Regions from separate parts of the Brevibacterium sp. H602 genome, predicted to be linked through region 1. Evidence: riboswitches for the same ligand, from Rfam matches in the RefSeq annotation. Region 1 holds a riboswitch; the other holds the start of a gene.
The links. A riboswitch is a leader RNA that binds a small molecule or an ion and turns the genes downstream of it on or off. The one in region 1 is predicted to bind thiamine pyrophosphate.

Region 1 (5,548 bases):
CTCATCCTGCTCCTCGGCGAGATCGATCTGTCTCTGGCGCAGTTGGGAGGTCTGGCCGCCTCGCTGCTCGGAGTTCTGGTGGTGAGACAAGGTGTGCCGCCGGCCCTGGCACTGATCATCATGCTGCTGCTCGGCCTGGTCGTCGGCGCGATTCAAGGTTGGTTCTTCGCCGTCGTCGGCATCCCGGCGTTCGTCGTCACCTTGGCCGGTCTGCTCGCGTTCACCGGTCTGACCCTCACGACTCTCGGCACGCAGAAGAACCTGTCGATGTCGGACACCTTCGCCTTCGACTTCGCGAGCTTCTACTTCCCGGCGATCTGGGCCTATATCTTCGGCGCCGTCGCGATCATCGGCTTCGGCGGCGGCATCATCTATTCGAAGCTGCGCCGCCACCGGGAGGGTCTCAGCGCTCCGAGCTGGACCTCTGTGATCGTGCGGATCGTGCTGCTGGCCGCGATCGTGTTCGGGTTCCTCATCCTCGTCAATCAGGACTTCGGTCTGGCGATGCCGTTCTTCCTCATGATCGTCATCGCGATCATCATCGATCTCGTGCTGCGCAAGACCCGCTATGGCCGGTCGATCTACGCCGTCGGCGGCAAGGTCGAAGCCGCCCGGCGCGCTGGCATCCGCGTGACCTGGGTGCGCATCAGCGTGTTCATGGCCGCCGGAGTGCTGGCCGCACTGTTCGGTTTCATCAAGACCGGTGTGACGACGAATGCGGGATCGACGCTGGTGAGCACGCAGGACCTGCTCAATGCGATCGCTGCAGCCGTCATCGGCGGTACCTCGCTGTTCGGCGGTCGCGGAACTGCTTGGGCAGCCGTGCTCGGTGCTCTGGTCGTCGGTGCGATCAACAACGGTCTCTACCTCATCGGCTTCAACTCCGATGCACAGCAGATCATCACGGCACTCGTGCTGCTCACCGCAGTCGTCGTCGATGCGCTCAGCCGCCGCGGTCAGAGGTACGTCGGGCGCGGGTAGCGGGAAGCCCGCCCTCGGAATTCCGCCGAGCGGGTCGCTCAGCTCCGAAATGGCTCCGTACAGATGGCCATCTCGGATTTGAGCAGCCCGCTCGCGAGCTTCTCGAGTGCTTACGTGGAGCACTTGAACACGTCGCGGTTCCAGTAGCTCGTTCTGCGGAGCGTCAGCGACGCTTCATGGATGCGTGCTTGATCCTCTCAAGTTTTGCGAGATCTTCGGGGCTCATGGATCCAATTTGAAGTCGGTCCAGGTAAGGCCTCTCGGCTTTGAATACGTCGAAGTTGTTCAGATCGCCCAGCGAACTCTGCCAGAGACGAAGCTTGGATTCGTATGTGATGCGATGGTGCATGTGGCTGCCGAGGGCCTGAGGTACCCAGTCGTACCTTGATCCGCGTTCGAGTTGGTAGTCGATGGCTCGGCTGACAGATGCTGCTATCCAATCGGCAAACTGAATATTGGAGCTGAGAGCACTGTCGATGTGCATCGGCGGCTCAATGGCAGCATTCATTTCCCTGAATTCTTGGGCACGCGAGAATATGTGTGCGTATATCGACGCTACTCTTGCAGCCCGTTGCTTCTCATTGATCTGGTCCATCAGCGTCAGTAGATTTTCGCCGCAATTGTCCGCGTGACGACAGAGACGATTGACCGACTCTCGCATAGCGCTGCTCATCGGAGAGCCGCACTTGCTTCCTGGTGCCGACCTCCTTCTGTTCGGCATAGAAGAAGACGTGTCCGCTCAGTTCTGCGAGCCTGTTGATCAGTCCGCGAAAGACACGGATCTGCTCACCGTATCTTCGCCAAGCGTCTGGGGTGAAGATATCTGAGCCCTTTCGCTCCCAGCGGCCCGGGTTCTCTACGCCCCGAAGCTCGCTGGCAAAGACACGTCGCTTCTCTGCTGTAAAGATCTGACCGAATCTCCGAGCCGAGCTTTCGGGAATGACGAAGCCTGCATAGCCGAAGACGGGATTGGTGTTGAATCTCGGGTGGTCTTTGGCGACGTACGGGCAGGGTTCACCGATCTCATCGATATAGGCGAGCAGCATGGGCAAACTCTACCCAGCGGCTCTGACACGAGGCCCAACGCAAAAACCCACGTCTGAGACGTGGGCTTGCGACTTGGCGCTCTAGGAGGTGAACTCCTTGCTACCACTTCAATAATCTCACAGCACGGAGGTCCGTGCAATCAGTCTTGTACGGGGACCTATCGGCCAGCATGGCGCACAACGGGGAGTGGCGCTCATTCCCCGACTTGACCTTGTGACTGTGGAAGTCGCCCGTGTCCGGGCGGGCTGATACAGTCGGAGCCAATGACATGGGGTGCCTCATGAGGATCCGTTCGCACCAAGACGCTGCGCACGGAGGACAACGAGGCTGAGAGAACACCCATCGAACCTGATCTGGGCCATACTAGCGAAGGGATCGTCATGGTTGACTTCGACCTGCGTTCTGCGAATGCGCGACTGCGCGCAAGCAACCCACTCATCCAGTGCATCACGAACACCGTTGTGCAGCAGTTCAGCGCCAACGTGCTCCTGGCCATCGGCGCCTCCCCGGCAATGCTCGACCACGAGGCCGATGCCGGACAGTTCGCCGGAATCGCCAGCGGAATTCTCGTCAACTTCGGAACCGCCTCGAACCACCAGCTGCTCGCCGCCGATGCCGCCATCGACGTCGCCAACGCCGCCGGAAAACCCTGGGTCCTCGACCCCGTGAGCGTCGGTGCCGTCGACTTCCGCACCTCCCGCATCCGCCGCGCCGCCGCCGATCACCCGACCGCCATCCGCGGCAATGCCTCCGAGATCGCCGCACTCGCCGGAGTCGGACTCGGCGGTCGCGGAGTCGACTCCACCGACGAAGTCGACGCCGTCCTTCCCGCCGCCGCAAAGCTGGCCCGAGAAACCGGTGCCATCGTCGCCGTCTCCGGACCCACCGATGCCGTCGTCGCCCACATCGACGGCACCGACCACGTCGCCCGCATCTCCGGCGGACATGAGTTCATGCCGCTGGTCATCGGCACCGGCTGCTCACTCGGCGCCGTCACCGTCGCCTACTTGGCCGCCGCCCGCGCCGGACTGGCCGACCCCGACGCCGACGTCTCAGCGGTCAACGCCGCAAACGGGAACGCGAACGGTAGGGCCGCCTCGGCGAGATTCGAAGCTGTTGTCGCCGCCCACGCCCACTTCGCGGTCGCCGGGGAACTCGCCGCCGACGGTGCGAAGGGGCCGGGCAGCTACTCGGTGAACTTCCTCGATGCGCTCCACACCGTCGACGGCGACCGACTCTCACAGGCGAGAATCGGCCTCGACACGCTCACTTCTGCGAATGAAACCGCCAGCAAAGGCGTCCAGGCATGACCGCCGGTTCCGCCCATATCGCTGACAACCCGGCCGACGACAGCGCGACCGTGAACGACCGAGCAGACGCGACCGACCGCTTCGCCGGAATCGACACGCGCCTCTACCTCGTCACCGACTCCGCGCAATGCGAGGCCGCCGGCCGCAGCGTCGCCGAGACCGTGCAGGCCGCCGTCGCCGGGGGAGTGGGCATCGTCCAGGTCCGCGACAAGGACATCGACGATGCAGGCTTCTACTCGCTCACCCGCCAGGTCATCGCCGCCGTCGATGCCGCCACCCGCGACACCGACCGCACGGTCCCCATCGTCCTCAACGACCGCGTCGAAGTGGCCCGCCGTCTCATCGACGAAGGCGAGAACGTGCACATCCACGTCGGCCAAACTGACACCACCGTCGCCGAGGTGCGCGCCGCCCTGGGTGCGGCACCGCTCATCGGTCTCTCTGCCGCGCACAGCGACGAATTCGCCGCCGCCCGCGACTCCGGAGTCGTCGACCTCGTCGGCATCGGACCCGTCTACGACACCTCCACGAAAGCCGACGCCCCCGACGGAATCGGACCGGACCGCCTCGGCGAACTGGTGGCTGAAGCCGGCATCCCCGCGGTCGCGATCGGCGGCATCAACACCGACCGTGCCCCTGACCTGCAGGGGCGTGGACTGATCGGGATCTGCGTGGTCTCGGCGATCTGCATGGCTGACGATCCGAAGTCGGCAGCCGGGGAGCTGCTTTCCGCTTTCGCCGGGAGCGGCCAGTGACGACCCGCCCGCCGATCACCCTGTCGATAGCCGGCACCGATCCCTCCGGCGGTGCTGGAATCCATGCCGACCTCAAGACCTTCACCGCGCGGAAGACCATGGGCACGACCGTCATCACCGCTCTCGTCGCGCAGAATACGCACGGGGTGTCCCGGGTCTATCCGATCGACGTCGATTTCGTCGCCGATCAGTTCGAGTCCGTGCTCGGCGACCTGCCCGTCGATGCGACGAAATCGGGGATGCTCGGCAGCCGTGACCTCGTCGAACTCGTCGTCGCCCGCGCCGCCGAAGGTCGACTCGGCTTCTATACCGTCGATCCGGTGATGATCGCGACCTCCGGCCACCGCCTCCTCGAGACCGATGCCGTCGACGCCGTGCGCACCCACCTGCTGCCCGTCGCCGACCTCATCACCCCCAACCTCCCCGAGGCGGCCCTGCTGATCGGCGATGACGAACCCGAAGCACAGACGACTGAAGCCATGCGTGACCAGGCTCGGCGCCTGCTCGAACGCGGACCCGGAGCGGTCCTGCTCAAGGGCGGACACGGCAGCGAGGACGAGGTCATCGATATCCTCGCCACCGCCGATGGCCAGGTCCGCGAGTTCAGCCACGCCCGTGTGGCGACAATGAACACACACGGGACCGGGTGCACCCTGTCAGCCGCGATCACCGCCGAGGTGGCCGTCCTCGGCCGCGAACGCACAGAGATCGGGTCGGACCTCCTCGGCGAGGCTGTCGGCAATGCCCTCGACTACCTTGCTCGCGCTCTCACTTCGGCTGCTGACTGGCAGCTGAGCCTCAATCCGGAAGGCGCCCACGGACCGGTCGACCACCAGGTCGACATCGTCCGCGGTCGACCCGCCTGACATATCCGTCCCACCTGACCGCCGCCTCACCCGAACCGCCACGTCACACCAGCACAAAGGAGTTCCCATGACCGTCACCTTTACCGCCGGCCCATTGACCACCCAGCTGTGGGACCGCGTCCGCCCCATCATCAAGCAGATCGAAGCTCTGCCGTTCCTCGCCCAGCTCGCTGACGGCAGCCTCGATCCGAAGGCCTTCGTCAACTACATCTCGCAGGACAGCCTGTACCTCAACGGCTACGCCAAGGCCATGTCGTTCCTCGCGGCGAAGACCGTCGACCGTGACGAATCCCGGTTCTGGGCCGGTTCCGCCGCCGAGGCGATCACCGTCGAAGAGGAGATGCACGGAGAGCTGCTCGCCGACGCCCGACTCGCCTCGGCGCTGGAGGAGCTCACCGCGGAAGGCTCTCGTTTCAAGGCCTCCCCGACGACGCTGGGTTATGTATCGTTCCTCGTCGCCACGGCCGCCAGCCGTTCCTACGGCGAGGGCGTCGCCTCAGTCCTGCCCTGCTTCTGGGTGTACGCCCATATGGGCAAGGTGCTTGTCGACCGGGCCGGGCAGATGGCCGACGACCACCCCTACCGCACC
Region 2 (5,548 bases), on a different contig from region 1:
CCCGACGGCCAAGGGCAGTGCAAGCCCACCGCCGGTGCGGGGCAGGTCTCCGTCCCCACCCGCCGAGGCGGTCCCAGAGGAGTCCGAATCATCATCCGTTCCTGCGGCGTTCGCCTCGGTCGCATCTGCCTCGGCGCCGGAGTCGGCGGTGCCGGCAGTTTCCGCACCTTCGTCCGAACCGTCCGAATCGCTCTCCGAACCGTCGGCTTCGGCTCCCGCCGCGCCGGCGTCTGCGTCTTCTCCCGCGCCATCTGCATCGACTCCGGCGCCGGCCTCTGGTCCGGCATCGGAACCATCCGCTTCAGCCCCGACCCCCGCACCGGCGTCTGATTCGGCGTCCGAACCATCCGCCTCGGCGTCGGCTTCTGTTCCAGCCCCGCCATCCGCGTCTGCACCGGCGTCGTCATCCGGGGCTGGATCTTCCGCCTCGGCGCGCCTGAGTTCGACATCGTCGATCTGCTCGGCTGCGGCCTGCGCTTCCGCGCGTTCACCATCGGCCGGCGCTCCGCCTGCCGGCACCTCATAGGTCGTCGCTCGCAGCGCTTCGTCGCTGACTCGAACCCGGGTGAAGGCGGGCACGTCGTTGTGGACGCTCTTGCCTTCCCAGTCGAGGCCGGGAACGTAGCCATAGAACTTCGACCCCGATGACGAGGTCAGCGTGAGGTAGAGCGTCTGCCCGTCTTCCTTCTCCTCCTCGGCTCCCGCTTCGGAGCCCTCAACGGGCTTGCCTTCGCCGTCCATGAGGAAGGTGCGGTTGTAGATGTGGTCGTGGCCGGAGACGACGAGGTCGATGTCATTGCGGGCCGCGACCGGAGGGATCTCCTTCCGCAGCCGCTTCACATCGAGGTCATCCCAGTGCGTGGCCGTCGAATAGATCGAGTGGTGGAATCCGAGAACCGTCCAGCGTGCCTGGTCACCGTGCTCGGCGACGACTTCGTCGATGAAATCGGCGTGGGCGTCCATGTCCGAACTGTTCGAATTGATGTTGAGGAACAGGACTCCGTCCTCGATGAACCAGTAGTCGCCGCCGGAGGTGATGACGCCGCCACCGCCGTGGTCCTGGCTGACATTGGGTCGGTTGAAGTGCTGTTCGTAGGCTTTCGATGACACATCGTGGTTGCCGATCGTCGTCGCCTGCGGGATCGTCCGGGTGGCTTCCGGTGCCAGGTACTGTGCGTACTGCTCCTGGTTGCCGGCGGAGTTGACCTGGTCTCCCAGCGAGTAGAAGAAGCTCGGGTCGTCGGCGGTGGCCACGGCCGAACTCAGGGTCCGGTCCCAACCGGCGGCGTCGTCGGGGTCTCCGCCTCCGGCGCCGACCTGGGGGTCGCCGAAGACGAGGAATTCGTCGTCTCCTCCGGACGATCCTGTGGTGAACTGCTGCACCTCGGTGAATCCGTCCTCTTCGTTGCCGACCTGGTAGGCGTATTCGGTGTCGGGCTCGAGGTCGGTCATGTTCGCATGGTTGAAGTGACGCTTGAGGTCGGTGGCAAGGCCGGAGTCCGTGGTCACAGCCCTGTCAGCATCGGCGGGGAGCTTTCCGCCGTCGACCTCACTGGCCGGCGCCCACCGGACCTCTCCCCCACCGGAGCTCTCACTCATCCACGAGAGGTTGCGCGCAGTGGGGTCGGCGCCGACCTGCAGCACCGCATCGGTGATCGCTTCGCTTCCCGCATCCGCCTCGGCGGGCGAATCCGTCCGGTCCGGGCTGGGAGTCTGAGCAGTGTCGGCATTCGTGCCCTGGGTCGCGGTCGACCCTCCGGAACCGAGAGATGGTTCGGCACGCACGGGCACCGGGGCCGCCACCAGAGCGGCGAGCAGGGTAGCGGCGGACAGGGCACTGAGCGGTCTCTTCAGTCGATGCGTATTCACCCGCCTATTCCTACTGACCAGTAGTGTCCGGTCGTTCGAGGACCGTCGACGGGAAGGGAAACGGGAAGTGAATCCTCGATGACCGACCCCGGACTCCGCGTCGTTTCCGATCCCAGCCTCCGCGTCGCTCCCCTGTTGTACAGTGGTGGCTACGACAGGGGAGCGCCGTCAGGGGCGCTGAGAGTGCAGAAGAAGCTGCAGACCCTCGAACCTGATGTGGTTAGCACCGCCGAAGGAAGTCGAGACTCTTCACCCCTCCTTGAAATGAGGAGGCACGATGCCGAATACCACCACGCCGAACACCACCCCCACCTCTTCACGCGCCCTCACCGCGGCGCCGAAATCCAAACAGTGGCGGGTGGTCGACTATGTCACCACCGCCGTTCTCGGCATTGCCGTGGGGCTCGTGTTCTGGGTGTTGGCGCTGAGCTGGAAGGTCCTCGAACTCGCCTTCCAGGCATTCCCGCCGTCGATCGGTCTCATCGCAGGACTCTGGGTCCTTGCTGGCCCGCTGGCCGGGGCGATCATCCGCAAACCCGGTGCCGCGCTCCTGTGCGAACTCATCGCCGCCATCGTCGAAGCCGTCCTCGGCTCCCACTTCGGAGCGACAGTTCTGCTCTCGGGTCTCCTGCAGGGCCTCGGTGCCGAACTCGTCTTCGCCGCCTTCGGCTACAAGCGCTTCACCCTGTGGGTCACCGCGGCCTCGGGGATGCTGGCCGCGGCGTTCATGGCCGTGAGCGAGAACATCATGTACAACGCGGAATGGCAGTTCGGCTTCCAGGCGATCTACGCCGTCTGCGCGATCGTCTCCGGTCTCGGCATCTCCGGAATCGGCGCTTGGTTCGCCTACCGGGCGATCGCGGCCACCGGAGCGCTCAGCTCCTTCGCTTCCGGCCGTCTGCGCTGATGGCACTGCCGATCACGGCTTCCGGCTTCTCGTGGACGCACACCGACCGTGACGTGCCTGCGGTCGGTCCACTCGATCTGCAGATCGCCGCCGGTGAGAAAGTGCTGCTGCTCGGTGCCTCCGGGGCCGGCAAATCGACGTTCCTCCACGCCGTCGCCGGCGTCCTGCCCGAGGAATCGGGTGAGGCCACCGGTGAACTCCTCGTCGGCGGTGAGGAACCGAACCCTCGCCGAGACAGCACCGGGCTGGTCCTCCAAGATCCCGATTCGCAGGTGATCTTCTCCCGCATCGGTGATGACGTGGCGTTCGGGATGGAGAACCTCGGATTCCCGGCCGAGGCAATCGAGGCTCAGGTGCCCAGATCTCTGCAGGCGTTGGGGCTCGATCTGCCGCCGGAGCATCCGAGTGCTGCGCTGTCCGGTGGGCAGAAGCAGCGGCTGGCTCTGGCCGGGGTCCACGCGATGGCCCCCGAGGTCATCGTCCTCGACGAGCCGACGGCCAATATCGATCCCGCCTCGGCGACCGAGGTCCGCGATGCCGTGCTCACCGTGCAGGCCGCGACCGCGGCGACAATGCTCGTCGTCGAGCACCGGGTCGAACTGTGGATCGATCACGTCGACCGGGTCATCGTGCTCGGCCGCGAAGGCATCGCAGCCCAAGGTCCGCCCGCGCAGGTCTTCTCCGATCCCGACCTGACCGAAACACTCGTCAACTGCGGAATCTGGATGCCGCAGCACTCCCCCGCCCCGCGCCGAGGCGGAACCGCAGGAATCGGCGGAACGTCGGGCCGCCTCGGCGAGGTTCTGCTGCGCACAGATCGGCTCAGCGTTGCCCGACCGCGCATGGCCACCCCCGCTGCGACCGACCTGGACCTGAGTCTGCGCGCTGGTCAGGCGCTCGGAATCGTCGGTGCGAACGGGGCGGGCAAATCGACCACGGCCCTGACCTTGGCGGGCCTGCTGCCCGAATTCTCCGGGCAGGTCCTCGCCGAGGCGGCCCTGCGAGAAGGAGCCAAACGACCCCGGCCGTTCGCCTGGCCGTCGAAGCAGCTGGCGGCGCGTATCGGCATGGTCTTCCAGGAACCGGCCCACCAGTTCCTCACCTCGAGCGTGGCGGCCGAACTCGAGCTGGGTCCGCGGCTGGCCGGGTGGTCTGCCGCCGAGTCTCGAGCTCGGGTGGATGAGCTTCTTGAGGGACTCGGGCTCACCGGGTTGGCGCAAGCTCATCCGCAGAGTCTCTCCGGCGGGGAGAAGCGTCGCCTGTCGGTGGCGGCGATGCTGGCTCCCCGGCCCCGGGTGCTCATCGTCGATGAGCCGACTTTCGGTCAGGATGCGCTGACGTGGGCGGGGCTGGTGGAAATGTTCGTCGATGCCTTGGAACACGGTTCTGCGGTGGTCGCGGTCAGTCATGATCACGCGTTCCTCGAAGCCATCAGTGCCGATCTCCTCGAGCTCGGCGACCGCAGCAGCGCAGAACGTTTCAGCGACAGTGAGTCGGATTCGCATGTCAGGGCGGGTGATCGCGGTGAGTAAGGGCCTGGACCAACACGTTCACTCGTCCCCCGAGGTCGCCGTACAGGATCCGGGGCAGCTCATCCCCGTGGTGCGTTCGACCGCTTTGGGTCGGTGCAATCCGCTGACGAAGATCGCAGTGGCTCTCATCCTCATGGTCGGGGCGCTGCTGAGCATCGATCTCGTCTCTGCTGGAGTGGTGCTGCTGGCAGCATTGCTGGCTCTGCCGGCGACGGGACTCGATCTGGTGGCCGCGGCCAAGCGCCTGTGGTTCCTTCCGGCGGGCGCCCTGCTTGCGGCCTGGGGCACGGCGCTGTTGGCGGAGAAGACCGGGGATGTGGTCGTCGATGTCGGCCCCGTCCTGTTCACCACGGGATCACTGGCCGCGGCCGCGGCGATCTTCGTCCGTGCCCTGGCGTTGGCGATCCCACTCATTGTGCTCGCGTCGACGATCGATCCGCGTGACCTCGCCGATGCGCTCATTCAGCACCTGCGGCTGCCGGAGGTCGTCGTGATCTCCGTTCTGGCGGCTTCTCGCCTGCTCGGACTGCTCGTCAGTGAGTGGCAGATTCTGGCGATGGCCAGGCGGGCCAGAGGCGTCGCCGGCGGTTCGCTTCTGCGGCGCACGGGCAGCCTCTTCAGCGGGGTGTTCGTTCTGCTCGTGGTCTCGATTCGCCGGGCAACGACCTTGGCGATGGCGATGGAGGGACGGGCTTTCGGTCGTCCGGGCCGCACCTGGCGCCGGCGATCGAGTTTCGCGACCCGAGATGTCGTGGCGGTGTTTCTCAGTCTGGCTGTCTGCGGGATCGCGATCGGTGCGGCTCACATGCTCGGAGTCTGGAACCCGATCATCGGCTGAGGCGGATCGGGTGTCTCGGAGCTGCCGTGCTCACGAGAAGTCGGAGCCGTTCCGCTGCCGGTCGGTCAGAGCTCAGAGCTGTTTGAGGAGGTCCTTGCCGAAGGCCCGCCATTCCTCCAGGGCTTCGGGGCTGGGAAGCTTCGACGTGGTGAGGACGAAGAGGGTTTTGTCTTCGCTCTTCGTCTCAGCGGCGGCTTCGACCTTGATGCCGCCGTCGAGGTTGGCTCGCCAGAAGGAGCGCTTCGCCGTCTCCGAGGTGCGGGGATCACCGTCGAGGGCCACCTCGTTGAGGGTGTCGCCGACGAGGGACGCGAATTTTTCGATGAGTGCGGAACGATCGCCGGGGATGGTGCGGGACACGGCGACATCGAAGGTGCCGTCGGCCCGCTGGCCGGGGACGCG

Region 2: another riboswitch for thiamine pyrophosphate. It lies ahead of ACSBQT_RS09060 (ECF transporter S component); the one in region 1 lies ahead of ACSBQT_RS08465 (hydroxyethylthiazole kinase).

Annotation. Positions count from the first base shown of each region.
Region 1 covers NZ_JBPIZD010000009.1:47,711-53,258, forward strand. The annotation lists gene ACSBQT_RS08450 (sugar ABC transporter permease) at 1-981, shown strand, start outside; gene ACSBQT_RS08455 (hypothetical protein) at 1,145-1,576, opposite strand; gene ACSBQT_RS08460 (DUF3800 domain-containing protein) at 1,560-2,027, opposite strand; TPP riboswitch at 2,288-2,421, shown strand; gene ACSBQT_RS08465 (hydroxyethylthiazole kinase) at 2,409-3,338, shown strand; gene thiE (thiamine phosphate synthase) at 3,335-4,093, shown strand; gene thiD (bifunctional hydroxymethylpyrimidine kinase/phosphomethylpyrimidine kinase) at 4,090-4,959, shown strand; gene ACSBQT_RS08480 (TenA family protein) at 5,027-5,548, shown strand, end outside.
Region 2 covers NZ_JBPIZD010000010.1:11,637-17,184, forward strand. The annotation lists gene ACSBQT_RS09055 (fibronectin type III domain-containing protein) at 1-1,869, opposite strand, end outside; TPP riboswitch at 2,016-2,124, shown strand; gene ACSBQT_RS09060 (ECF transporter S component) at 2,147-2,776, shown strand; gene ACSBQT_RS09065 (ABC transporter ATP-binding protein) at 2,776-4,308, shown strand; gene ACSBQT_RS09070 (energy-coupling factor transporter transmembrane component T family protein) at 4,301-5,146, shown strand; gene ACSBQT_RS09075 (hypothetical protein) at 5,219-5,548, opposite strand, start outside.